DNA from 2 places in the Coraliomargarita algicola genome. Region 1 is predicted to be linked to the other one. Evidence: riboswitches for the same ligand, from Rfam matches in the RefSeq annotation. Region 1 holds a riboswitch; the other holds the start of a gene.
What was found. A riboswitch is a leader RNA that binds a small molecule or an ion and turns the genes downstream of it on or off. The one in region 1 is predicted to bind thiamine pyrophosphate.
Positions count from the first base shown of each region.

Region 2: another riboswitch for thiamine pyrophosphate. It lies ahead of SH580_RS20260 (TonB-dependent receptor); the one in region 1 lies ahead of thiC (phosphomethylpyrimidine synthase ThiC).

Region 1 is NZ_CP138858.1:3,648,207-3,660,607, forward strand. Features, by position in the region: gene atpA (F0F1 ATP synthase subunit alpha) at 1-414, shown strand, start outside; gene atpG (ATP synthase F1 subunit gamma) at 468-1,367, shown strand; gene atpD (F0F1 ATP synthase subunit beta) at 1,433-2,854, shown strand; gene atpC (ATP synthase F1 subunit epsilon) at 2,903-3,313, shown strand; gene SH580_RS15075 (hypothetical protein) at 3,652-4,512, shown strand; gene SH580_RS15080 (hypothetical protein) at 4,517-5,356, shown strand; gene SH580_RS15085 (carbohydrate kinase family protein) at 5,383-5,811, shown strand; gene SH580_RS15090 (PfkB family carbohydrate kinase) at 5,844-6,407, shown strand; gene SH580_RS15095 (SGNH/GDSL hydrolase family protein) at 6,477-7,124, shown strand; gene SH580_RS15100 (sensor histidine kinase) at 7,130-8,242, opposite strand; gene nspC (carboxynorspermidine decarboxylase) at 8,430-9,638, opposite strand; gene SH580_RS15110 (nucleoside deaminase) at 9,706-10,374, opposite strand; TPP riboswitch at 10,501-10,615, shown strand; gene thiC (phosphomethylpyrimidine synthase ThiC) at 10,681-12,401, shown strand, end outside.
Region 2 is NZ_CP138858.1:4,941,102-4,953,502, reverse strand. Features, by position in the region: gene SH580_RS20290 (AP2 domain-containing protein) at 119-604, shown strand; gene SH580_RS20285 (FAD-binding and (Fe-S)-binding domain-containing protein) at 763-3,681, shown strand; gene SH580_RS20280 (acetylxylan esterase) at 3,698-4,660, shown strand; gene hrpA (ATP-dependent RNA helicase HrpA) at 4,657-8,541, shown strand; gene SH580_RS20270 (nitrilase-related carbon-nitrogen hydrolase) at 8,556-9,356, opposite strand; gene SH580_RS20265 (zinc ribbon domain-containing protein YjdM) at 9,394-9,735, opposite strand; TPP riboswitch at 9,849-9,963, shown strand; gene SH580_RS20260 (TonB-dependent receptor) at 10,030-12,210, shown strand; gene SH580_RS20255 (M90 family metallopeptidase) at 12,302-12,401, shown strand, end outside.

The DNA of each region.
Region 1 (12,401 bases):
GTGGGTTCGGCTGCCCAGATTAAAGCAATTAAGAAGGTGGCTGGTAAGGTGAAGTTGCAACTCGCTCAATTCCGTGAGTTGGCGGCCTTCGCTCAGTTTGGTTCCGACCTCGATGCCAAGACCAAAGCTCAGCTTGAGCGTGGTGCCCGTGTCGTGGAGCTCTTTAAGCAAACTGCATTCAACCCTATCTCGGTGGAAGTGCAGTCTTCGCTGATCTGGGCCGTTCAAAATGGTTTCTTCGATAAGATCGATGTCGCTAAGATCGTCACCGCGACTTCGAGCTTGCGCGAATTTCTCGAAACTCGTGGTGCCAAGGTTATGGACACCATCCGTGCCGAGAAAGCGATCAGCGACGAATCAGAAGCTGCCCTCAAGAAGTCTCTCGAAGAGTGGCAAGCCGGTTTCTCCGCTTAAAACTTTCGCTAGAGAGTTCTTAATTCCTAATTCTTAATTCCTGATTAAATAGAATGGCCAATCTTCGCGACATCCGCCGCCGCATCAAGTCGGTTAAAAATACCCGGCAGATCACGCGTGCGATGCAGCTCGTCTCATCTTCCAAGATGAAACGTGCGCAGGACGCCGCCGTAGCGGGCCGTCCTTACGCTCTGCTGCTCGCCGATCTGCTCGACACTGTTGGCGAAAAGCTCGACCTTAGCGGTGCCACGATTTCGCATCCCTTCTTTGAGAAGCGAGAAGTGAAGACACGTGGTATCCTGATCCTCTCGACTGATAAGGGCCTTTGCGGACCTTTGAACACCAATCTTTTTCGTAAGATTACCGATGAGGTCAAAGGCAGTGCTAAATTCGTAACTGTCGGTCGTAAGGCCACACAGTTCGTTTCTCGTTCCAAGCGTGATTTGATTGCTGATTTTAGCATCTCGGATAAGGCCAATTTTCAAGAGTTGCGCCCCATGCTGAAGATGCTGATCGAAGCTTACAAGAGCGGTGAGGTTGATACGATCGAAGTCGCTTACCCGAGCTTTGTAAATGTGCTTGTTCAAGAGCCCATTATTCAATCATTGCTTCCGATTGTTGATCTGCGCGAAGTGCTGGATCAGCTCAAAAAGCGCGTCGCTGGCGAAGAAGAAATTCTTGCTGCACGTGTGGATACACGTGAGATGGTCTTTGAGCCTTCGGCTGAGGAAGTTCTGGCGCAATTGCCCGATCTCTACGTGAAAGTGATTATTCACCAACTCCTGCTCGAAAGCCGTGCCGCCGAATACTCGGCTCGTATGGTTGCGATGAAGGCTGCAACTGATAATGCGTCGAACCTCGTCGACGATCTCACTCTCGACTATAACAAAGCCCGCCAGGCGGCGATTACTCAGGAAATCCTGGAGATCGCTGCAGCCGCTTCCGCCCACTAACCCTCTTCTTCTAATTTAAGTCCCGGCGTATCGTAGAGAGGCCGGACCCTCCCTTTAAAATCATCATGAGCAATAACGGTAAAATCGTCCAAGTCATCGGCGCCGTCGTCGACGCTGCCTTCCCGCTAGACAGCGTCCCTGAAATTTTCGACGCGATCACAATAGCCTACCAAGTTGATGGCGTTGAGAAGAACCTTACACTGGAAGTGCAGCAGCACCTCGGTGAGGGTCTTGTTCGCGCTGTTGCCATGACCTCGACCGACGGCCTAGTCCGCGGCATGGAAGTGGTGGGCACGGGAGCCTCGATCTCCGTCCCTGTCGGCGAAGCGGTCCTCGGCCGTATCTTTAATGTCACAGGTGATACTGTGGATGAAAAAGGCCCTGTTGGCACTGACGAGCGTCGCTCGATCCACCGCCAACCGCCAGCACTTGTTGACCAAGCAACTGATGCCGAGATCCTCGAAACTGGTATCAAGGTGATCGACCTCATTTGCCCCTTCACCAAGGGTGGTAAAGTGGGCGCCTTCGGTGGTGCGGGTGTGGGTAAGACCGTTGTCATCATGGAGCTGATCAACAACATCGCTAAGGCGCACGGTGGTTACTCCGTATTCGCTGGTGTGGGTGAGCGCTCTCGTGAGGGGAATGACCTTTACCACGAAATGTCCGATGCGGGCGTTATCGACCAAGAAAACATTGGTAACTCCAAAGTGGCCCTGGTCTATGGTCAAATGAACGAGCCCCCCGGTGCACGTATGCGTGTCGCCCTGTCCGGTTTGACCATGGCTGAATACTTCCGTGATGAAAAGAACCAAGACGTTCTGCTCTTCGTGGATAACATCTTCCGTTTCTCTCAAGCCGGTGCCGAGGTGTCTGCGCTTCTCGGTCGCTCACCTTCTGCGGTGGGTTACCAGCCAACACTTTCTCAGGAAATGGGTAACCTTCAGGAGCGTATTACCTCCACCAAGAAGGGTTCGATTACCTCTTTCCAAGCCGTTTACGTCCCTGCCGATGACTTGACTGACCCTGCGCCAGCCAACACCTTCGCTCACTTGGACTCCACCATCGTTCTGGAGCGTTCGATCGCTGAGCTCGGTATCTACCCCGCGGTGGACCCCCTTGCTTCGATCTCCAATGCGCTCGATCCCGCCATCGTTGGCGAAGAGCACTACAAGGTGGCTCGCGGTGTGCAAAACGTGCTGCAGCGCTATAAGGACCTGCAAGACATCATCGCGATTCTGGGTCTGGACGAGCTTTCTCCAGAAGACAAGCAAACCGTCTACCGTGCACGTAAGGTTCAAAAGTTCCTTTCACAGCCATTCCACGTTGCGGAAATCTTCACCGGCACACCGGGTGAATACGTTTCGACTGCCGACACCATCAAGGGCTTCCAAATGATCCTCAATGGTGAGTGCGATGACCTCGCCGAGAACGACCTTTACATGAAGGGCGGCATCGAAATGGCAATCGAGGCCAACAAAAAGGGCTAATCAGATTCTTCTGACTTCCGTCCTCTGATCTCTGACTTCTGAACGAAAATGCTTACACTCGAAATAATTACACCCGACGAAAAAGTTCTCAGCACTGAGGCCACCCAAGTCGTTTTGCCGACTGAGTCGGGTGAAGCTGGTATTTTGACTGGCCACATCCCCATGGTGACAAAGATCGTCGCTGGCGAGTTGAAGGTCATCAAAGACAGCGGCACTGAGTTTATCGCAGTAGACCACGGTTTCGCCAAGGTTTTGGGCAACACCATTTCGGTGCTGACTGAAGCTGCAGTTGACGTGCAAGAGATCGATCTCAACGAAGTTGAGTCGGCTCAAGCCCGCGCAGTTGAAGCCTTGCAAAAGGCAGAGGCTGAAGGGGTGGATTACGATCAACTCGAACAAATCGAGAAGAATATCCAATTCCTCATCGCGCAAAAATTGGCCAAAGGCCGTCGTCGCTAGAGCCAATTAGAACATTTCGAAACGCGTCTCTCTCAAAGAGACGCGTTTTTTGTGTACTTTTTTAGCCAGCGGGGGAGGACTGTATACTTTACGATAGAGCCCCATTCATAAAAAAGCTGATAAAATCTGTGGGTGTAGCGGAGCGACGAAGCCGTTTCGAGCGACGCTGGTAGCGCTGCCGCAACACGAACTCTTCATAGCTTTGAATACGGGCGGAGCGAGTGGTGCTGACGCTTTTTTACAGGTTACATAACCATATGCGCGGAAGTGTGATTCTATGCAGGACTATAATTCTGGCATCGCGAATGCTAATTGCTCGGCGGGAGCAGATCAAAATTATGAGTACAATTAGTCCACACATTACTGAATTCGGAACCGTCGATGAAGAAGTCGACGCGGTTTCCATGCATCGCTATTGCCGCTCGAGAAATTACGTCGAGAAGCATGCCTCGGCGATTCAATCCTCTAGCCTACTTGCAGATGCTGGTTTGGATGCGAATTTTCGTGAAAGTATTCAAATAGGCCTTGATACAGTTCGTATGAATACCGTGCCCGCATTACTTGCGATTTTTTCTATGGTGATCCTGGCGCTCATGTACGCGGTTTTTCCATTTTTTGAGAACACGTTGAATCAAATTGCTATTTTAAAAAGTAATCTCGGGCCCGCGTTTGCATTCTTCGGCATGGGACTCACTGTAGGCTTTCTGTCGGAATACATGAAATTACGACGGAGCGCCACGCGCCGTTGGACTCGATCGAACACCGTGAACTTTTTATTTATGTTCATGATGTTTGGTGTCATCGCGACTGCCAAGGATCCTATTTATTACTTGCTGGCCAATATTTATGGAGAAGGCACTTCATTCTCAATAATTCTTCGTAAGGTCATGTTTGATCAATTTGCATGGACTTTGTTTTTGGTCTGTCCGGCACAAACCTTTCTCTTTGCATGGAAAGCGCATGGCTTTTCCGGTAAGAGTTTACGTGCTGAGTGTCCCAGCTTTTCAGAGTTTTTCGCTCTTAAGATTATGCCAGCACTGATCATTAACTGGAGCTACTGGCTACCAGCGAGTGCGATCATTTTTTGTTTTCCTACTGAACTCCAACTGGCTGTATCAATCATGGCAGTCAGTATTTGGATTATCTCACTTAATTGCTTCGCCCCAAGCTATCGTTCGATTCATTTAGCGGGGAAGTAATCAGATGTTTATTATCAATGATGCCTTTCAATCTGGCGTGATTGAGGGGTGCTCGACTGCATCCTCTCGTCGTTATTTCCGTGGCAGAAATTTGGCCGCTTCGAATTCGGGGGATTGGCATTTCCCCCCTGAATTACCCAGCGATCAACCTGATTGGCATGAAATCCTAGAGCATAGCACTTATGCTGGAATTCGGGCTGTGCGGCAAAGTTTACTACCTGCCTGCTTGGTTTGGGGGATTATGGCGCTGGTGGCTCTCGTCTATTATTGGGTGCCGCCTGCTAGCTATTTATTCTATGGTTTAGAGCGTTTGCAGATAAGTCTGGGCCTGTTGTTCCCATTCTTAGGTATGGGCCTTTCTGTGGGGGTACTTGCTGAGTTGGTACGTATGCTGGCTGGTCGCAAGAAGGGCTGGACTAAGGAGAATACACTGAACGCTGGATTCAATTTAATGGTGTTTGGGGTCTTGGGTGTGCTGCAGGCAGGATTCTACCAGCAGCAGGCGCTGTGGTTTGGTGAAGCTCAGGATTTTAGAACTTTGGCTAGCAAGGTCTTACTCGACCAGTTCGGTTGGACTGTCTTCTTTGCGAACCCCTACCAAACCATTCTTTTTATTTGGAAGGAAAACCAGTTCAGGTTTTCTCGCGTCTGGCAGAGCATGCGCCCTCTTAAAACTTTTTGGGGCATGCGAGTGCTCCCGGTGTTGATCACGAACTGGGCTTTCTGGATCCCTATGGTCAGTATCATTTATAGCTTTCCAAGCAGTCTACAGCTTCCCCTCGCTATCTTGGCAATCACGATTTGGGTTATTATACTCACGTTCCTGACGGCCGAAAATAAATAAAACAATCATCTCAACGAACGACAGTTATGGGCAAGCAATCAAACAAACCAACCATTCTCGCTGCGGGCACTTTTGTGGTCGACTATCATAAAACGGTGAAGCACTACCCGAGTGAACGGGCGAGCTCTAAGATTACCGGAGAGGTGATCAGTAACGGAGGTGCTCCTTTTAATCTGCTGGTCGATCTGGCAAAGCTTGGCACCCGTGCTCATTTAAAAGCCGCTGGTCGGATCGCTCAGGATCTGGATGGGAAATTTATAGTCGAGACATGTAATAAGCACGGCATCGACATTTCTCAACTTAGCTACGATCGCAGCGCAGCTACGGGGTATACGGATGTGTTTACTGTGGAAGAATCCGGGCGTCACACCTGTTTTCATTTCGCCGGGGCGGGGGGAACTTTACGCGTCATGATGTTAAACTTGATGCGGCTAAGCCGGATTATTTGTTTCTAGGATCTTTGGGCGCGTTGGGTAAACTAGAGTCAGTGGATCCTAGCACCGGCCGTGCGGAGTCGACTAAGCTTATCCGCGATGCTCGCAAGCGAGGGGTGACGACAATTATCGAATTTGCACCTTTGGATCGTGGGGCCAGTCTCGAAGATTTCACAGACACGCTATCTGAAAGCGACTATGTGATCGTTAATGATCGCGTTGCGGAAACGATCACTCAAACTAGTTTATATTCGGATAGTATCTTTGATCCGGTGCTCGCTCGTAAGGCGGCTCAACAAATTTTAGATACTGGTCTACGGATCGCAGTTATCATTCATTCGGGCGCTGGGGCCGTCTATGTGGGCGCTGATGGTAGCTTCTACAAAACGAATGGCTACTTTTTGCCATGGGAAGAGCGCGCAGGTTCGGCCGGAGTGGATCACGCATTTTGTGCAGGTTTTATCGATGGATTAATGGGAGGCAAAGAAGAGCTGGATTGCCTGCGGCGGGGACTCGCTGTTTCCACTATGTGCCGCAAGGACCTCACGCCTTCCAATAGTATCGAGTTGATGGATACTTGTATGAAGTTCTGTGAATTGTCCCAACAAGTGCATTGATGGATTAAAGTAGACCCATTCGAATATATTTACTTGCTTCACTCGGATGCGGCGTTGAATTACTTCGCCATGAGTATCCCATTCCAAGCTAATCAGAAATTGTTATTTATTGGTGATTCTATCACTGATTGTGGTCGTGGCCGTCCTTTGGGGCAGCGTCGAGCCTCTAGCCTGGGATCAGGCTACGTGAGTTTTGTGGATAGCATTTTAGGTGCGGCGCATCCGGAGTTGCCTGTGCGGGTCTTGAATACTGGCATCAGTGGTAATCGTGTCACGGATTTAGAAGCGCGTTGGCAGACAGATGTGCTCGATTTAGAGCCTAATTGGCTCTCCGTAATGATTGGCATTAACGACGTCTGGCGTCAGTTCGATAGTGAGCTTGGCGCCATGCAAGTGGGGCCCGAGGAATACGAATCGATCTATCGCCGCTTACTGGCGCAGACGCGTCCACAGTTGGATGGTCTGGTTTTGATGACGCCTTATTTTCTAGAAAGCAATTTGGAAGATCCCATGCGTGCTAAAATGGATGTGTATGGTGCGATTACTAAAAAGTTGGCAGCTGAGTTCGATGCTATTTATGTTGATACGCAAGCGGCCTTTGATCGCTATCTAGCCCACCAACCAACACAGTCACTCTGCTCGGATCGTGTGCACCCTAATGGTGTCGGGCACATGATTCTGGCACGTTCGTTTTTACAAGCCGTTGGCGTCAGCTAAGCTGACTATTTCTTCGCTGGGCGTAGCTTGGCGATTTTGGGCAATAGAATTGTAAAGGTGGTGCCTTCGGCGCTGGTCGTGAATTCGATCTCGCCGCGGTGCGCGTTAATGATCGATTTTACGATGGCGGTGCCGAGACCGGTGCCGTCGCTTTTGCCTTGTGTCACAAAAGGTTCAAAAAAGTTGTCGCGAATGTCCACGGGTATGCCGGGACCGTTGTCTGTGAGGATTAAGCGTACGACTTGCTCGTCCTGAGTCGCGGTGACGGTGACTTTTCCGTCGATATCCGCACTGTGAAGTGCTTCGATTGAATTGCTGATTAAGTTTTGTAATACGCGCAGTAACTTGCCTGCGTCGCCTTGCAGGCTCACGCCATTGCCCTCCATTACCAGTTCAATTGTTTGGTCTTTGAAGAAGGGGGTGTTGAGCTCGCGAAAGTGATGAAACAGTTCGTCGATGCTGACCTCGGCGATCTCAATCTGGCTGTCGCCTCGTGCAAAGGCTGCCAAGTCGTTGGCCATGTTGACCATGCGACTGATCTGGGACTCAATGTTTTCACAAATTTTGACAACTTTGGGATCTTCTTTGTAGCGTTGCTCGATAATGGTAGAGCCTAGGCTGATGATCGCAAAGGGGTTTTTGAAGTCGTGCAGTAGCGAGGAGACCATGGTGCCGACCAGTGTGAGCTTTTCGGTGCGCATGACCTCGTCCATATAGTGATCGGTCGTGCTTTTGAGGTGGTGGATCACACTCTCGAGGATGCGGCGAACGGGTTCGGCATCTTCAATGATTTTTTTTACAGTCGCTTCGGGCACGCGTCCGACAATGCACTCGCCCAAGGCGACGGCACCCAGAGCGCGGTGTTCTCCTGTAAACACGCCAACTTCGCCAAAAAAGCTACCTTCTCCAGATTGGCTGACGCTTTGGAGGCTGCCATCCAGTTTCTCTTTGGTGAAAGCGACATTACCGCCAAGAATCAGAAAGAGCGCATCAGGGGCACTATTCTCTGAGAAAATCACTTCGCCGTCAGACAGCGTCAGTATTTCAACCTCGTCGGCAATTGTTGCACGCCGATCTTCTGAAATGGAACAAATAAAAGGGTGATCTTCGAGCCTCATGGTGTCTGGGTTTGTTCAGATGTCTTTTCCATTTGGTCGTGGCGTAGTGTGTAAACTACTATGCTCGATACGACGGCTATGAGCAATAGTAGTATGCCTAGAAAGATGCCTTTTGCTTGGAGTGGGAGTGCCTTTTTCAATATAAATTGTGAAATTAGGCACTTACTGTGAGGTTTCAATATCTGAATTAGGAAAGGCGCATGCGGTAATCTTCATAGCCGAAGCGGCGCACCGTCTTTAGGCCTTCACGCTCGGAATAGAGCGAGATCGCAGGCAGGGGCACTCCGTTAAACGTGCTGTTTTTCACCATGGTGTAGTGGGACATGTCAAGAAAGACCAGCCGCTGCCCGACCTCCAGCGGTTGTGAAAAGGAATAATCGCCGATCACATCGCCGGCCAAGCAAGACATGCCGCCTAATCGGTAGCTGTGGGCATACTCGTTCGCGGCACCTGCGCCTAAAATGCCCGGGCGGTAGGGCATCTCCAACACGTCGGGCATGTGGCAGGTAGCCGAACTGTCGAGGATGGCGATCTGGTGGCCCCCCGCCTCGATCAGGTCCAGCACGGTCACGACTAAGACGCCGGTGTGGAGTGCAACGGCTTCCCCGGGTTCAAGATACACGTCGAGTTGGTAGCGCTCACGGAAATATTTCACTACGCGGATGAGACGCTCGATATCATAACTGGGGCGTGTGATGTGGTGGCCGCCGCCAAAATTGAGCCATTTGAGCCCGGGTATGAGATCGCCAAATTTCGCTTCGAAGGCCTCCGCGGTGTGCTCCAGTGCGTCGGCATCTTGTTCACACAGTGCGTGGAAGTGGAGTCCATCCAGATTGGAGAGTAGGTTCTTGGGGAGCGTTTCGAGCGCGCGATCAAGGGCGGCTCGGGTGGTGCCCAGTCGCGACGAAGGTGCGCAGGGATCGTAGAGCTCAGTCTCCACTTCAGAGTATTCCGGGTTGACGCGTAGACCTAATTCCGGGCGTCGCTGGCCTTCCAGCGCGCTGAGGCCTTTGGCCAGTTGTCCCGCAGAGTTGAAAACCAGGCTGTGAGCGAAGCGGCTGAGCTTTTGAATTTCCTCCGGCTTATAGGCGGCCGAGTAGACATGCACTTCGGGGCCAAAAGATTCCTGCGCAAGTAAGGCTTCATGTAGGCCACTGGAAGTGGTGCCGCTCAAATATTTGCGAATCAGTGGAAAGGTGCTAAAGCAGGCAAAGCCTTTGAGGGCCAGTAGCACCTTGGCGCCGGAGCGCTCAGAGACGGATTGCAGGAGCTGGCAGTTCTTCTCCAGTTGATCCAGATGCACGACATAGCCCGGCGAGGGAGCCTCGTCGAAAGGAATGGAAGCCAGCGCTGCGAGACTGGACTCGCTTAATGGAGGAGTGGGATCTTGAGCCATAGCTTAAGAATCTGAGTGTTTTCGCTCCGATGACCAAGATTTGATTTTGAGATTTTTAGATCGAAGATTATTGATTGCCAAGGATCGATCGTAGCACGGGGTCTTCTCCCCAGGACTTTGCGTGGATGGCAATGCCTTCGGCTTCCATTAGAGGACCATAGACCTGAACTCCCGGCTCGGTGCGTTGGAAGATTTCCCGGATTGCGAGGGGGCTTTCCGGCAACGGGTTCTTGGCGGCAGCGGGATAGATCTGGCGAATCACCTCAGTGAGTTTAGAAGAAGTGGTGCCATAGACTACCTTACGGATGCCTGCCCAGCGTATCGCTCCGCAGCACATAATGCAGGGCTCCGTGCTGGCGTAGAGGGTGCTGGCCGCCAGTGTCGCGCGATCGAATTGTCGCGTGGCCTGACTGATCAGTCCGGTTTCCGCGTGCTGAGTGACGTCTTGCAGGCTGTAGACCGCATTCTCAAATTCAAAGATGATTTCTCCGTCTTTGACGAGTAGTGCACTAAAGGGGTGGTTTCCATGTTCGACCGCACGCTCAGCGAGTGCATAGGCATAGCTCATTAATTCGCGGTCGGCGGTAGTCGTGGCGGGATCGTCTGGTAGAGCCATAATTTGTTTCGCTGGTGTGCCGCCGCTAGCGTCCCTTTCGGAGATGGTTTGGGTGCTTTCACTGTGTCCAATCGTCAGAGCAAGCAGCGTGCTGCTGAGTATCATTAAAATTTTATACATGCGGAGATCCCTAGCAACCGCCATGCCGTATCGCTGGGATGGGCACACTGTCTTGGGTCATGTCATCGCGAACTTAATGCGATGTTTTTAATTTGCATTCGGTGGAGGATGTATTACGCGTGGAGGTCTTAGATATAGGAGAGCTCCAGGCGTGGAGCTGAGATTTGGGTGCGCTCCACCCGTAGATCCTTTGAACCTGATGCGTGTTAACACCGCCGTAGGGATTATCGAGTCGAATGGACCTCTGGGGCTGTTGGGCGGGATTTTTTCGAGGCTGTGTGAGGCGGATCGTGACTCACTTAAATTATGCCAGAAAATTCCATTAACGAAACTACTTCGAGCCATACCTTGTTCCCGAATTCCGAGCGTGTTTATATCACTGGCTCGCGTCCTGACCTGAAGGTGCCCATGCGTGAGATTAAACTCTCGCCGACAATTTTACCGAATGGCGCTGGCGAATTGCCCAACGATCCGGTGCGCGTCTATGACACTGCAGGCCCATGGGGCGACGTCAGCTACCATGGTGATGTGACTCAGGGCCTGCCGCGCATGCGGGAGGCGTGGATTCGGGAGCGTGGCGACGTGGAGGAATATGAGGGCCGCGAGGTGAAACCGCAGGATGATGGCTATCTCTCTGAGGTGCATAAGGCGGGGGCCCGTATGAAGGATGGCCAACGCAAGTTGATCGAGTTCGACAATACGCGCCACCGTCCGATTCGCGCCAAGGCAGGCAAGGTTGTGACTCAACTGCAATATGCACGTGCGGGCATCATCACGCCGGAGATGGAGTTTATCGCGATCCGTGAAAATATGAAACTGCAGGCGGAGAAGCAAGGTGCCGAAATTTCAGCATCTGCGGATCAAAATTCGCTGAATATCCAGCATCGCGGGCAAAGCTTTGGCGCTTCGATTCCCGACGAGATTACGCCGGAGTTCGTGCGCTCCGAAGTGGCCCGCGGCCGCGCGATTATTCCTTGTAATGTGAATCACCCCGAGCTGGAGCCGATGATCATTGGCCGGAATTTCCTGGTAAAAATTAATACCAACATTGGTAACTCCGCTGTGGCTTCGTCGATCGAAGAGGAAGTTGAAAAGATGCGCTGGTCGGTGAAGTGGGGCGGCGATACACTGATGGACCTTTCCACGGGTAAGAACATTCACCAGACGCGGGAATGGATCTTGCGCAATTGCCCGGTGCCAGTCGGCACGGTGCCGATTTATCAAGCGCTGGAAAAGGTCAACGGTAAGGCCGAAGACCTGACTTGGGAAATCTTCCGCGATACTTTGATCGAGCAAGCCGAGCAAGGGGTGGATTACTTTACGATTCACGCGGCCGTGCTGCTTCCGTTTGTGCCGATGACTGCGAAGCGCATGACGGGCATCGTGAGTCGCGGTGGTTCGATCATGGCGAAGTGGTGCCTCTCGCACCATAAAGAAAATTTCCTTTATACTCACTGGGATGATATTTGCGAAATCATGGCCGCCTATGATGTCTCCTTTTCGATCGGCGACGGTTTGCGTCCAGGCTCTATTGCAGATGCCAATGATGAGGCGCAATTTGCCGAACTGAAAACTCAGGGTGAGCTCACCCGGCGCGCTTGGGAATTCGGAGTGCAAGTCATGAACGAAGGTCCCGGGCACGTGCCGATGCACATGATCGAGGAAAACATGAAGAAGCAAATCGAGTGGTGCGATGAAGCACCGTTCTATACACTTGGACCACTCACGACAGATATTGCGCCGGGCTACGACCACATCACCAGCGGCATCGGTGCCGCCATGATTGGTTGGTATGGTTGCGCGATGCTTTGCTACGTGACTCCCAAGGAGCACCTCGGCCTGCCCAACAAGGACGATGTGCGCGAGGGAGTGATCACTTATAAGATCGCCGCGCATGCCGCCGACCTCGGCAAAGGGCATCCGGCCGCGCAATACCGTGACAATGCACTCTCGAAGGCGCGCTTCGAGTTCCGCTGGGAGGATCAGTTTAATCTGTCACTCGATCCGGAAAAAGCGAAGTCCTTCCA
Region 2 (12,401 bases), 1.3 Mb from region 1:
AAAATGTGATTTTGTTTGTAATTACTAATCGCACTACCAAATTAAACCGTTGGAAACGGAACCAGTAAGAACTGGTTTTGTTTTCGACACACACACACACACACACACACACACACACATGGCACGTTCAAAAGCAAACAAAGGTATTAGTCGGATCGACTCAGGTTCGACACATGGTTGGTTCGTTCGCGGTTACCGCAACGGCAAGACCTACTCAAAATTATTCAGTGATCGCAAATGCGGCGGAAAAGGAAAGGCCCAAAAGCTAGCTAAAGCGTATCGCGATGAGCTGAATGCAGAGCTTGAAGCCATTCCCAAAAAGCCACGCCAGCGCCGCATTGTCGTCTCTGATTCACGTAACACAACTGGGGAATTGGGCGTTTCACGCACCACTAAGATCGGACCTAACGGCACAAAACACGAGTGTTACTCAGTTAGCTGGCGCCCAGAACCAGGCGTACAAAAATGCACCTCTTTTTCGATCAAGAAGTACGGCGAGAAAAAAGCTTTCAAACTAGCCGTCGAGCATCGTCGCAATAAAATGCGCGAAATCCATGGAGCTAACTTCTATCGCCAATTGAGCAAGCGTAAGCAGGCACAGTAGGTCACAAAAAACCTTCGTTTATCTAAAACTAAGCGCAACCTCAGGGTTGCGCTTTTTTTTACGCAAACTCCTATTCGCAACAGTAGCGAAGTTTGTATTTTTTTATTATTCAAGGTGGATATTTACTCAACTCTCATGTGTAACAGTTCACTTCGATTATGAAAACCGTTGAAGACTTTGAGTTCGATTACCACACCGACACTACCCTGCGCACGCTGTACGCAACCGATGCATCGGAATATCAAGAATTGCCCCATGCGGTCGCCTTCCCTGAAACAGGCGAACACATACGTCAGCTCATTCAATATGCGCGTGAGAAAAAACTAAACCTTATCCCGCGCACGGCAGGCACCTCGCTGGCAGGCCAAGTAGTCGGCTCCGGCATTGTCGTAGATGCAGGCAAACACCTAAACGCAATCCTTGAAATCGACCCGGTTGCCCGCACCGCACGGGTGCAACCAGGCGTTGTGCGCAATGAGCTCAACCACGCCTTACTGCCACACGGCCTGCTATTCGGACCAGAAACCTCCACCGCCAATCGTGCCATGATCGGTGGCATGGTGGGCAATAATTCCTGCGGCTCGAACTCGCTGGCTTACGGTTCGACGCGTGAACACTTGCTCGCCGCCAGTGGCTATCTGAGCGATGGCTCCTGGGTGAGCTTCGAAGCTGTTGACCGCGCTACATTTGAAAGCAAATGCCAAGGCGATAGCTTGGAAGCCTCTATTTACCGCAAATGCCGTGACCTGCTAGGCGCCCCGCAACACCGTGCGCAAATTACGGAAAATTTCCCCAAACGCAGCATCCCACGTCGCAACACTGGCTACGCACTGGACTTGCTAATGGACGCCGATGTCTTCGATCCAAGTTCCGACAAGCCTTTCAACCTCTGCAAACTAATCGCCGGTTCGGAAGGCACACTCTTCTTCGGAACCGAATTTTTAATCGACTGCAATCCCCTGCCCCCCGCACACAGTGCGCTCATTTGCGCTCATTTTGAGAATGTCGACCAAGCGCTGCGCTCCGTCATGCCCGCGCTCAACCACACACCTTTCGGCGTCGAATTAATCGATCGTCACATCCTCGAAGCCACCAAGCGCAATCGAGAACAGCTCAAAAACCGCTTCTTCGTAGAAGGAGACCCGGGGGCGATTTTGGTCGTCGACCTCCGCCGTGAAAGCGCCGCCGAACTGGATCTGGTGGTCGCACAGGTCATCGCCGACATTAAAGCCACAGGCAAGGGCTATGCATTTCCGGTGCTCACTGGTGCCGATGAGGCCAAGGTCTGGGAGCTGCGCCGGGCAGGTCAGGGCCTCGTCAGTAACATCCCCGGCGATGCCAAACCGCGCGAAGTTTGCGAAGATACCGCCGTCGATGTATCTCAACTGGCAGATTACATCGCAGAGTTCGACACATTGATGAAAACGAAGCATGGCCGCGACTGCGTTTACTACGCGCACGCGGGTTCGGGCGAATTACACACACGCCCACTCTTCAATTTAAAAACGACCGAGGGCTTGAAAACCTTCCGCAGCGTCGCCGAAGACGTCGCCGCACTGGTCAAGAAGTATCAGGGCTCACTCAGCGGTGAGCACGGTGACGGGCGCCTGCGCGGCGAATTTATCCCCTTCATGGTTGGCCAAGAATGCTACGCGATGATGAAGGAGATCAAGGCCACCTTCGACCCTGATAATATCTTCAATCCTGGCAAAATCGTCGATGCCAAGCCAATGGATGTCGACCTGCGCTATGGCCCGGACAAGCCAAATCCGGAGTACGAAACCATATTCGATTTTTCCAGTAGTCAGGGCGTCTTGCGCGCAGCCGAAAACTGCAATGGCTCCGGAGACTGCCGTAAAGGCTTTCTCGCTGGTGGCACGATGTGCCCCAGCTACATGGCCACCGGCAACGAAAAAGAAACCACCCGCGCCCGTGCCAATATACTGCGACATGCACTGACACATCCGGACAACCCGCTCAAACCATTTGATAATGCCGCCGCCAAAGAGGTGCTCGATCTCTGCCTTTCGTGCAAAGGCTGTAAGTCGGAGTGCCCCTCCAATGTCGATATTGCAAAGCTCAAAGCCGAATTCTCACAGCATTACTACGATGCCCATGGCGTGCCACTGCGCACCAAAATGATTGCAAACTACAGCCAGTCCAGTCGCCTGGCATCGCTGGCACCATGGGCGTGGAATGCCGCTTTCGGCACCACCGGCATTCGTAAAACTCTCAATCGTATCGTCGGGTTCCACCCAGACCGCACCATTCCTAAACTACACAGCACGACACTAAAAAAGTGGCATAACAAAAAACAGAAAAGCGACAAATCCAACACCGATAAAGTAGTCTATCTATTCTGCGACGAGTTTACCAATTACAACGATGTGCCCTTGGGACAAAAAGCAATTCAGCTACTAGAACGTCTAGGCTATACGGTGCGTATACCAGAGCACTTGGAAAGTGGCCGCACTTGGCTATCCAAGGGACTGGTGCGCAAAGCTAAAGAAATCGCCAATACCAACGTACAAAAACTCGCGCCTCTGATCTCAGAAGACAGTCCTCTGATTGGCATCGAGCCCTCAGCCATTCTTTCCTTTCGCGATGAATATATAGATCTAGCTGAAGGCGAACTCAAAACAACGGCTCGCACACTTGCCAGCAATTGCCTAATGTTTGAAGAGTTTATCGTGCGCGAATTTGAAGCAGAACGCATTCGCAGCGATCAATTCCAAGGCAAACCGCAATTAATCAAATTCCACGGCCACTGCTTTCAAAAGTCTTTGGCCTCCGTGGTGCCCACCGTGCGCGCACTGCAAATCCCAACCGGCTATAAAGTCCACATGATCCCCAGCGGTTGCTGTGGTATGGCGGGCTCCTTCGGCTACGAAAAAGAACACTACGAACTCTCGATGAAAATCGGCGAACTGGTGCTCTTCCCCACCATCAGAGAACAAGCCCAGGATGTCCTCATCGCCGCGACAGGCACCTCCTGCCGCCACCAAATTCACGACGGCACCCAACGCACGGCACTTCATCCGGCCGAAATCCTTTTTAACGCACTCAATCAAATATAAGTTTCAAATAAGACCCATGATCGCACACGATTTCCCATTCGATCCCACTTACGGCTATACACTCGATGATTTACTCGCCGTCACCGCGCCCGCCGAGCCCGCCGACTTTAAAAGTTTCTGGCAAGACAAGTATGCGAAAGCACGCCAAATACCGCTCAACATTGATCGCAAAGAAATCGAGAGCCCGGATGCGGCCTTTCAGCTCTATCGAGTGAGCTACGACTCTTGGGATGGCGTGCGTATCGGCGCATGGATAACCGTGCCCCAATCAGAGCCAATCGAGCGCGCCACGGTCGTCGGGCACGGCTATGGCGGACGCGACGCACCGGGCTTTGAAGAGCCTATCAAAAATACGGTTTGCATCTACCCTTGCGTACGCGGCTTTCAACTTTCGCCGCATCAGACCTACCCCGGCGATGGCCATAGACACGTCATGGTCGGCATCGAATCTAAAGACTCCTACTCTCACTTGGGCAGTGTGGTCGACTATTGGTTGGCGGCCTCCGTGCTGGAAAGCCTTTACCCCCAGACCGCAGATAAACTCTACTATCTAGGAGGTAGCTTCGGAGGCGGTATCGGCGCACTCATGCTGCCGTGGGATTCACGTTTCAAAAAAGCCTTTTTAGACATTCCCAGTTTCGGGAATCACCCCTTGCGCGTCGAACTGCCCTGTGTCGGCAGTGGAGAATCCGTGCAAAAGCACGTCAAAGAGGGGCACCCCGAAGTGCTTGAAGTGCTCCGCTACTTCGATGCCGCCATCGCAGCCAAGCACATTCAAATACCAGTATTTGTCGCAGCAGCGACCTTCGACCCCGCTGTGCCCCCCCGGGCCAATTCGCCGTTTACAATAGCCTATCAGGCCCCAAAGAGCTTTTTATACGTCAAGCTGCGCACTTCGAATTATCCGGCAACGAGCACGACAACGCCGCCACTCATGCCCGCCTGCTACGCTGGTTTGCTCAATAAATACATTCAATGATCGAAGCGACACTCCCCGTTCCAAGCTATTCCGAAGAGCTTCCCATCCATCTGCGACGGGAAGAAATCGTGCGTACCATCCGCGAGAATCAAGTCGTCGTCATCGCTGGTGAAACAGGCTCGGGCAAAACCACGCAAATCCCGAAATTTCTATTAGAATGTGGCCTCGGCAAAAAGGGCTATCTCGGTTGCACCCAACCACGCCGCGTGGCAGCACTCTCAGTCGCACAACGGATCGCCGAAGAGCTGGGCGTCCAATATGGCAATGAAGTCGGTGCCAAAATTCGTTTCACTGATCAGACTCAGGCCAACACCGTGATCAAGGTGATGACCGATGGCATCCTGCTCAACGAACTGCAGGACGACCCCATGCTCCGTGCTTACGAAGCCATCGTCATCGACGAAGCACACGAGCGTAGCCTCAATATCGACTTTATCCTCGGCTGCCTGCGCCAGCTCACCCACACGCGTAAAGATCTCAAGATCATCATCACCTCCGCCACCATCGACACGGCCAGCTTTGCTAAGGCATTTGACGATGCACCCATCATTGAAGTCTCCGGGCGTATGTATCCAGTGGATACATTTTATCGCCCACCAGCCGATAACGACGAAGGCGATTACATCGATGCAGCCACCGATGTAATCACCGAAATCATCGAGCACAACCGCCCAGGCGACATTCTTGTCTTCCTACCCGGTGAACGCGACATCCACGAACTCCGCCGCCAACTTGAAGACAGTCCCGCGCGCCAGTGTGATTTACTCCCCCTCTTCGGCCGCCTCGCCAATGCCGACCAACAGCGCATTTTCCACCCCGGCGGGCGGCGCCGCATCATCCTCTCAACCAATATTGCGGAAACCTCACTCACGGTCCCCGGCATTCGCTATGTCGTCGATACAGGTCTGGCGCGCGTTAGTCGCTACAGTCCCCACTCGCGCACTCAGCGACTCCCCATTGAGCCCATCGCACAATCCAGCGCCAATCAACGCCAAGGTCGCTGTGGCCGTGTCAGCAACGGTGTCTGCTACCGCCTCTACGATGAACAGGACTTTTTAGCGCGCCCACGCTACACCACTCCCGAGATCCATCGATCCAACTTGGCCTCTGTCATCCTGCGCATGATGGCATTTAAACTAGGCGACATTCGTACCTTTCCCTTTATCGATCCACCTGCCGAGAATGCCATTGTCGGTGGCTACCGCTTACTCGCCGAACTCGGCGCGGTTCAAGCAGACGAACGCAATCCCGATCCAGCCGCCTACCGCCTGACTAAACTCGGGCGCCGCCTGGCGCAACTCCCGGTCGACCCCACCGTTGCACGCATGCTACTCCAAGCCCAGCGTGAGGGAGCACTGCCCGAAGTGCTCGTCATAGCCTCCGGCCTCTCAATACAAGACCCGCGCGAGCGCCCCGCGGAACTCGCAAAGGAGGCGGACGAGATGCACAAGCAATTCACCCACCCTGAGTCCGACTTTCTCACCCTACTCAACATTTGGAACAGCTACCACGAAAAGTTAGACAGCCTATCGCAGAACAAACTCCGCAAATTCTGCAAAAGCCACTTCCTCGCGTACCAACGCATGCGTGAGTGGCGCGACATCCACCACCAACTGGAACGAATTCTAAAGGAACGTCCAAGCTCCAAGGCCAAACGGTCCAGCCCGAAGAAGCAGCAGGCAAGCACTCAAAATTCACAACTAAGCGTTCTACCTTCGACGTTTTCTCCAAGCGAGTACGCGGCCATCCACCGCTCCATTCTGACGGGCCTGCTCAGTAATATTGCCCACAAAGAAGAAGAGCACACTTATCGTGGTCCCCGCAATCGCAAGGCCTTGCTCTTCCCTGGCTCCGCACTATTCGATCACGACACCGCCAAGAAGCAGCGTAAAGCCGCTTACGCAAAAAAGACAAAGCCCAAGCCCGCCAAGACCAAAGCGCCCGAATGGATCGTCTGCGGCGAATGGATGGAAACCAGCCGCTTGTTTGCCCGCACCGCAGCCAAAATTGAAGTCGATTGGATCGAAGAACTCGCTGGCGACCTCCTCTCAATACGACACTCCGAGCCCTTCTGGAGTAGTAAAGGGGCCGCCGTGCTCTGCAAAGAGCGCCGCATACTCTTCGGGCTGGAGATCCAACGCAATCAGGTCAGCTACAGCCGGATCAACCCCGAGGAAGCCACCGATATTTTCATCCGCAACGGCCTGATTGAAGGTGGCATAAAAGAGCGCCCCAAATTCTTCCAAGAGAACGCTCAAGTCCAGCAAGCGGCCGAATCAGAACTCGCACGTCGTCGCAGCGGTTCCACCTTGTGGATCGAGGATCAGCTCTTCCAGTTCTATCGTCAGCGACTCGACGCAGTCGGCTCTTTCGCCGAACTGCGTAGCTACGCAAAGAAACACCATGGCGGCTCACTCGATTTCCTCAAAGCTCACGAAGACGATCTTTTGCCGCCCGATGAGAGCGACATCGCAACCGAAGACTTTCCACGTGCACTTCGACTTGGTGGCAGCGAAATCCCACTCCAATACCGCAACGAACCCGGCAGTGAAGAGGATGGCGTCACCCTGCGCTTACCACTGGCGCAAGTCGATGCCATTCAACAAGGCACACTCGACTGGGCAGTACCCGGACACTTGGAAGAAAAAATCGAATGTTTACTACGCGCACTGCCCAAGCAAATTCGTATTCGCTTACACCCACTCAAGGAGCGCGCCAGCGAGCTCAAGTCGAAATTGAAGCCCAGTGAGCGGCCACTCACCGAGCAACTCAGCGAATTACTGCGCAGTGCCTACGGCATCGAAACCTACAAAGACCAATGGAGCAAAGCTCAACTCCCCCAACACCTCAAGCCACGTATCCAAATTGAGAATACTAAAGGCGACGCCTTAGCGCAAAGCCGCGATCTCGACAACCTACGCCAGCAACTCAAATCCAAGAGCCAACAGACCGCCGCCGGTAATGGTCTGGACGCAATCCCCGCATGGCAAGCCGCCGCAGCACAGCACGAACGCGAGAATCTGAACACATGGAACTTCGGAAATCCCCCCGAATGCATTGATCTCAGCGGCGAGTCTGGCTTACCACTCAAAGCATATCCAGCCCTCGTCAGCGAGCGCAACCAGATACATCTCAGGCTCTGTCCCGACCGGGATCAAGCACGGCAGCACACCGCAAAAGCATGGCCCGAACTCGCCGAACAAAGTATGGGCCGCGAGATCGCGTGGATACGCCGCGACCTGAAAGAGCTAAAGAAGCTCGGCATTTTACTCATTCAACTCGGCGGCTATGATCGTATCAAAGACCCCGCGTGGGCACATCTACGACGCCACTTATTTAAAACCGAAAACTTATTACCCCTCCGAGAAGCCAACTTTCAAAAGACCTTGCAACATGCCAACCACACATCCAAAGGCATCACACTCAAGCTCACCGATCACCTGCGCGCCATCTTGGAAGCACGCGAGGCTGTGCAATTACTGCTAGAACAAAAGAAGACCAGCCAAGCCATTATCTACCCCGGTATGCGCGCCCACCTGGAGCAAATCGCGCCCGCAAACTTACTCGATCACTACGAGTTCGACGAACTCCAGCATATCGCCCGCTACCTAAAAGCAATGATGCGGCGCGCCCAACGTGCCAAAGAAAGCATCCAACGTGACATCGAAAAATCGCAACGCATTGCCCCCTTTGAAAATAAACTGACCACATTGGAAACGCTCGCCAAGAAAGCCCAAGCCCCCCTAGTCAAGCCCTACCGAATCTTGCTCGAAGAATTTCGCGTGTCGATCTACGCGCAAGAACTTGGCACCGCTCAAAAAGTCTCTGAAAAACGACTGGAGCAACTCGCAGAAGCGATCACCAAACAGCTTAAAAGCTAACAATGCACGACTAACTAGAAGCTAAACAAATCCGCCCGGCGATCCTCCCAAGCGCTCAGCTTGGAGCGAACCTGGCTCACCAGAGATGGATCGATCTCCACTTGCAGGAGACAGGCATCCTCTCCGGCCTCCGCCACGATCTCCCCCCACGGGTCGACGACCATGGAGTGTCCGAAATACTGTGTTTCGCCCACGCTGCGATCATGACCTTCGACCCCACACTGGTTGATCGCGATGAAGTAAGTTTGATTCTCGATCGCACGCGCACGCACTAGCGTGCGCCAGTGTTCCAAACGTGGATGCGGAAAGGCAGCCGGTAAGAGATGCAACCGCGCGCCAGCTTCGGTATTTCTCCGAAATAGTTCGGGGAAGCGTAAGTCGTAACAGATGCCAGCGCCTAGCGGACCAAAATCGCTATCGAAACAGACACATTCATGGCCTGCTTCGACATGACGCTCCTCATGAAATAGCGTAAAAAGATGCAGTTTGCGGTAACGGGCGCACACAGTCCCTCGAGCGTCAAAGTAATGAAAACAATTTGCCGCATTTCCCGACTCAGTCTGTTCCAACATGGAGCCACAAATCGCGATCCCATGTTGTTGTGCGAATCCTGCCACATTTGCCGCATCCTCGGCCGCGAAACTCAGATGAGCTCGATTGTAGGCCCAGTCAAAACCAGTCGTGCACATTTCAGGTAAGCACAACAGGTCGGAACCAGCCGCGCTGGCCTCTGCAGCCAGCTCAGCAATGCGCGCCAAGTTGGCGGCCGCATCGGCACGAGCAACTTCAAATTGTGCTAGAGAAACGTGCATCATAAACTGTTCGAAACTGAAACCATCTGAACTGGGCGCCTCAGGCCTTCTTTACAAATTCAGACTTCAACTTCATGCCGCCAAAGCCTTTAATTTTACAATCGATATCATGATCTCCGCCGACTAATCGGATATTCTTAACCTTAGTTCCGATCTTGAGCGTGGACGAAGTGCCCCCCACCTTGAGATCTTTAATCACGGTCACGGTGTCGCCATCTGCCAGCGGCGTACCGAAAGCGTCGCGGAATTCAACCACGTCCTGCTTAGATTCCTGCAAAGATTCGAGCGTAAACTCATGCCCGCAATCGGGACACACGATCAAGCTACCATCTTCGTAGGTATATTCAGAGTCACATTTAGGACAGTTTGGTAATTCAGACATTGCACTAGCTGACCCCATCACCGGAGCCTAGGCAAGCATTGAAAATCGCATGGCACAACACTGCACTTAAATACTAGCACTTGACAAAGATACGCCCGCCCCGTTTGTCTAGCGGTCTTCCTTAGGGGTGACCTGTCATGGGTCTGAGATGTCTTCGAATAGTGCCGAAGCGATCCCTTTGAACCTGATCCGGTTGACACCGGCGTAGGAAAAGGAATGGATCGTCCTTTTTTGAGCGATTCACCTTCAATCGCCCAAGGCCGGATCTCAACAACACTAATATTGAGATCCAAAATGAAACAATACATCAGCGCCATCACGCTACTAAGTATCAGCAGCGCCGCCTTCGCCCAAGAAGCGGATGTTCAAATACTGCCCACCACCGTCGTGACCGGCGAGTTATGGGAGTCTGACATTCAGCAAACCACCGCCAGTGTCACTGTAATCGAGCAGGCCGCGCTCGAAAACAATGGAGTCCAGCATTTCGAGGATGTGGTCAACTCGATCCCCAATCTGACCTGGACCGGCGGTTCGTCTCGCCCACGCTACATCCAAATTCGTGGCATCGGAGAAAATTCACAGTATGAAGGCGAGACCCCGGATTCATCGGTGCGCTTCTTGATCGACGACCTCGACTTAACCGGAGTCGGCACCGTGGGTAATCTCTTCGATGTAGAACAAGTGGAAGTGCTGCGTGGCCCTCAAGCCGGCGCCTTCGGTGCCAACGCTGCGGGTGGTGTCGTTCGCATTGTAAGCAACGAGCCCACTCCCTACTGGACTGGCCAAATCGAAGCCACCGTCGGCAATGACAACCTTCGCGCAGGCGGCATCGCAGTCGGTGGTCCCCTCATCGAATCAGACCCGGAGCAACTGACTTTCCGCCTATCCGTGCATCAACTGGAGCAGGATGGATTCCGCGAGAACCAGTTTCTCGATCAGGACGACACGAATGCCCGCGACGAACTCACGACGCGTTTAAAAGTTCGCTGGCTCGCCAACGATGACTGGCAATTCGATGCAACCCTATTCTATGCTGATGTCGATAATGGCTTCGATGAGTTCAACCTATCGAATCACCCGTCAGAAACCGATTCAGATGAACCAGGCCATGACGAGCAGGAGACCTTCGGTAGTAGCTTTCGCATTACTTGGGCTGGTCTAGAAAATGCGACCTTGACTAGCATCACCAGCTATACGACTTCGGATTCGCTTTACAGTTTTGATTCGGATTGGTCAAACATCATAGATAAAGACCCCACACTGCCAGCCACTTATAAAGCTTATTTAGCAACTGAGCGTGACCGTGATGTATTTTCTCAAGAACTGCGACTCGATTCCAATGAGCAGGAAAATGCCTTGGGCTGGATCGATCGCTGGACCATCGGGCTTTACTACCACGCAATGAATGAAAACTCCGGCATCTATTATGACGAAATTTACGCTGGCTGGGCCGATGATGCTTATATCGAGTCTGAATACGACAGCGAAACGATTGCGATATTCACGCAATTCGCACACAATTTTTCGGACTCAACACGCCTAAGTATAGGCCTGCGATTGGAGCATCACCAAGTGGATTTCACTACAAATACAATCAATAACTATTATACCGAATTAATTGACGGCAAAAACAGTTTTGAAGAGTCCAACACCCTATTCGGTGGCAAGCTAACACTTGAACATGATCTAAACGACAATCATACCGCATTTGCCAGTGCTGCTCGTGGATATAAATCGGGTGGTGCCAATTCCGGTGCGTTTCGATTAGATTTCGATCCTGAAACATATGAAGATGAAACCCTATATAACTTCGAGCTCGGACTACGCAGTCATTGGTTCGACGGTCGGATAATTTCTAGTCTCACCGGGTTTTATCTCCAACGCCAGGATGCACAATTACGTGACTCTCAGGGCTCAGGCGGATTCTTCCGTTATCTCACGGTCAACGGAGACAATGCCGCTCACTATGGTCTCGAATCTGAAATTACATGGTATATAGATGAAGCCTGGACACTCTATGCGACTTTAGGTCTCTTAGGAAGCGATCGTGATGCATACGACACACTCGAGTCCGATGAAGAGGTGGATGAGACATTAGATGTGGACAGTGATGACGATCCAATAACTATTACCGTAGACTCGCGCGATTTGGCGAATGCCCCCAGCTATTCCTATAGCGTTGGACTTGCCTATGATCGCGGCGATGGCTTCTTTGGCAACGCCCAGATAGTCGCCAAAGATGATTATTACGAATCCAATAGCCATAACGAAAAACGCGACTCATTTGCCGTCGTCAATGCAGCCCTAGGTTACCGATGGGATAATTGGACTGTCACCCTCTGGGCTAAAAACTTATTCGATGAAGAGTATACCAAGCGCATATTCTATTTTAACAATTTGGACGGTGGAATCAAACGCTACGAAAGTTTGGCCGATCCCCGAACCTTCGGCGTGACCGCGAACTACAGCTGGTAATCACCATCACGAATCATCTCCAAGCCCCGCTCCAACGAGCGGGGCTTTTTCATTCGCCCTCTACGCGAAAATTGACTTCATTACCGCCCCAATGAGCCTACTAGAAAAACTCCAAGACTTCTTCACCGATGCCCCTGCCGAGATCGTTTTTAAGGACGAATGGGTCCGCTACCTACAAACAAATCTACCGC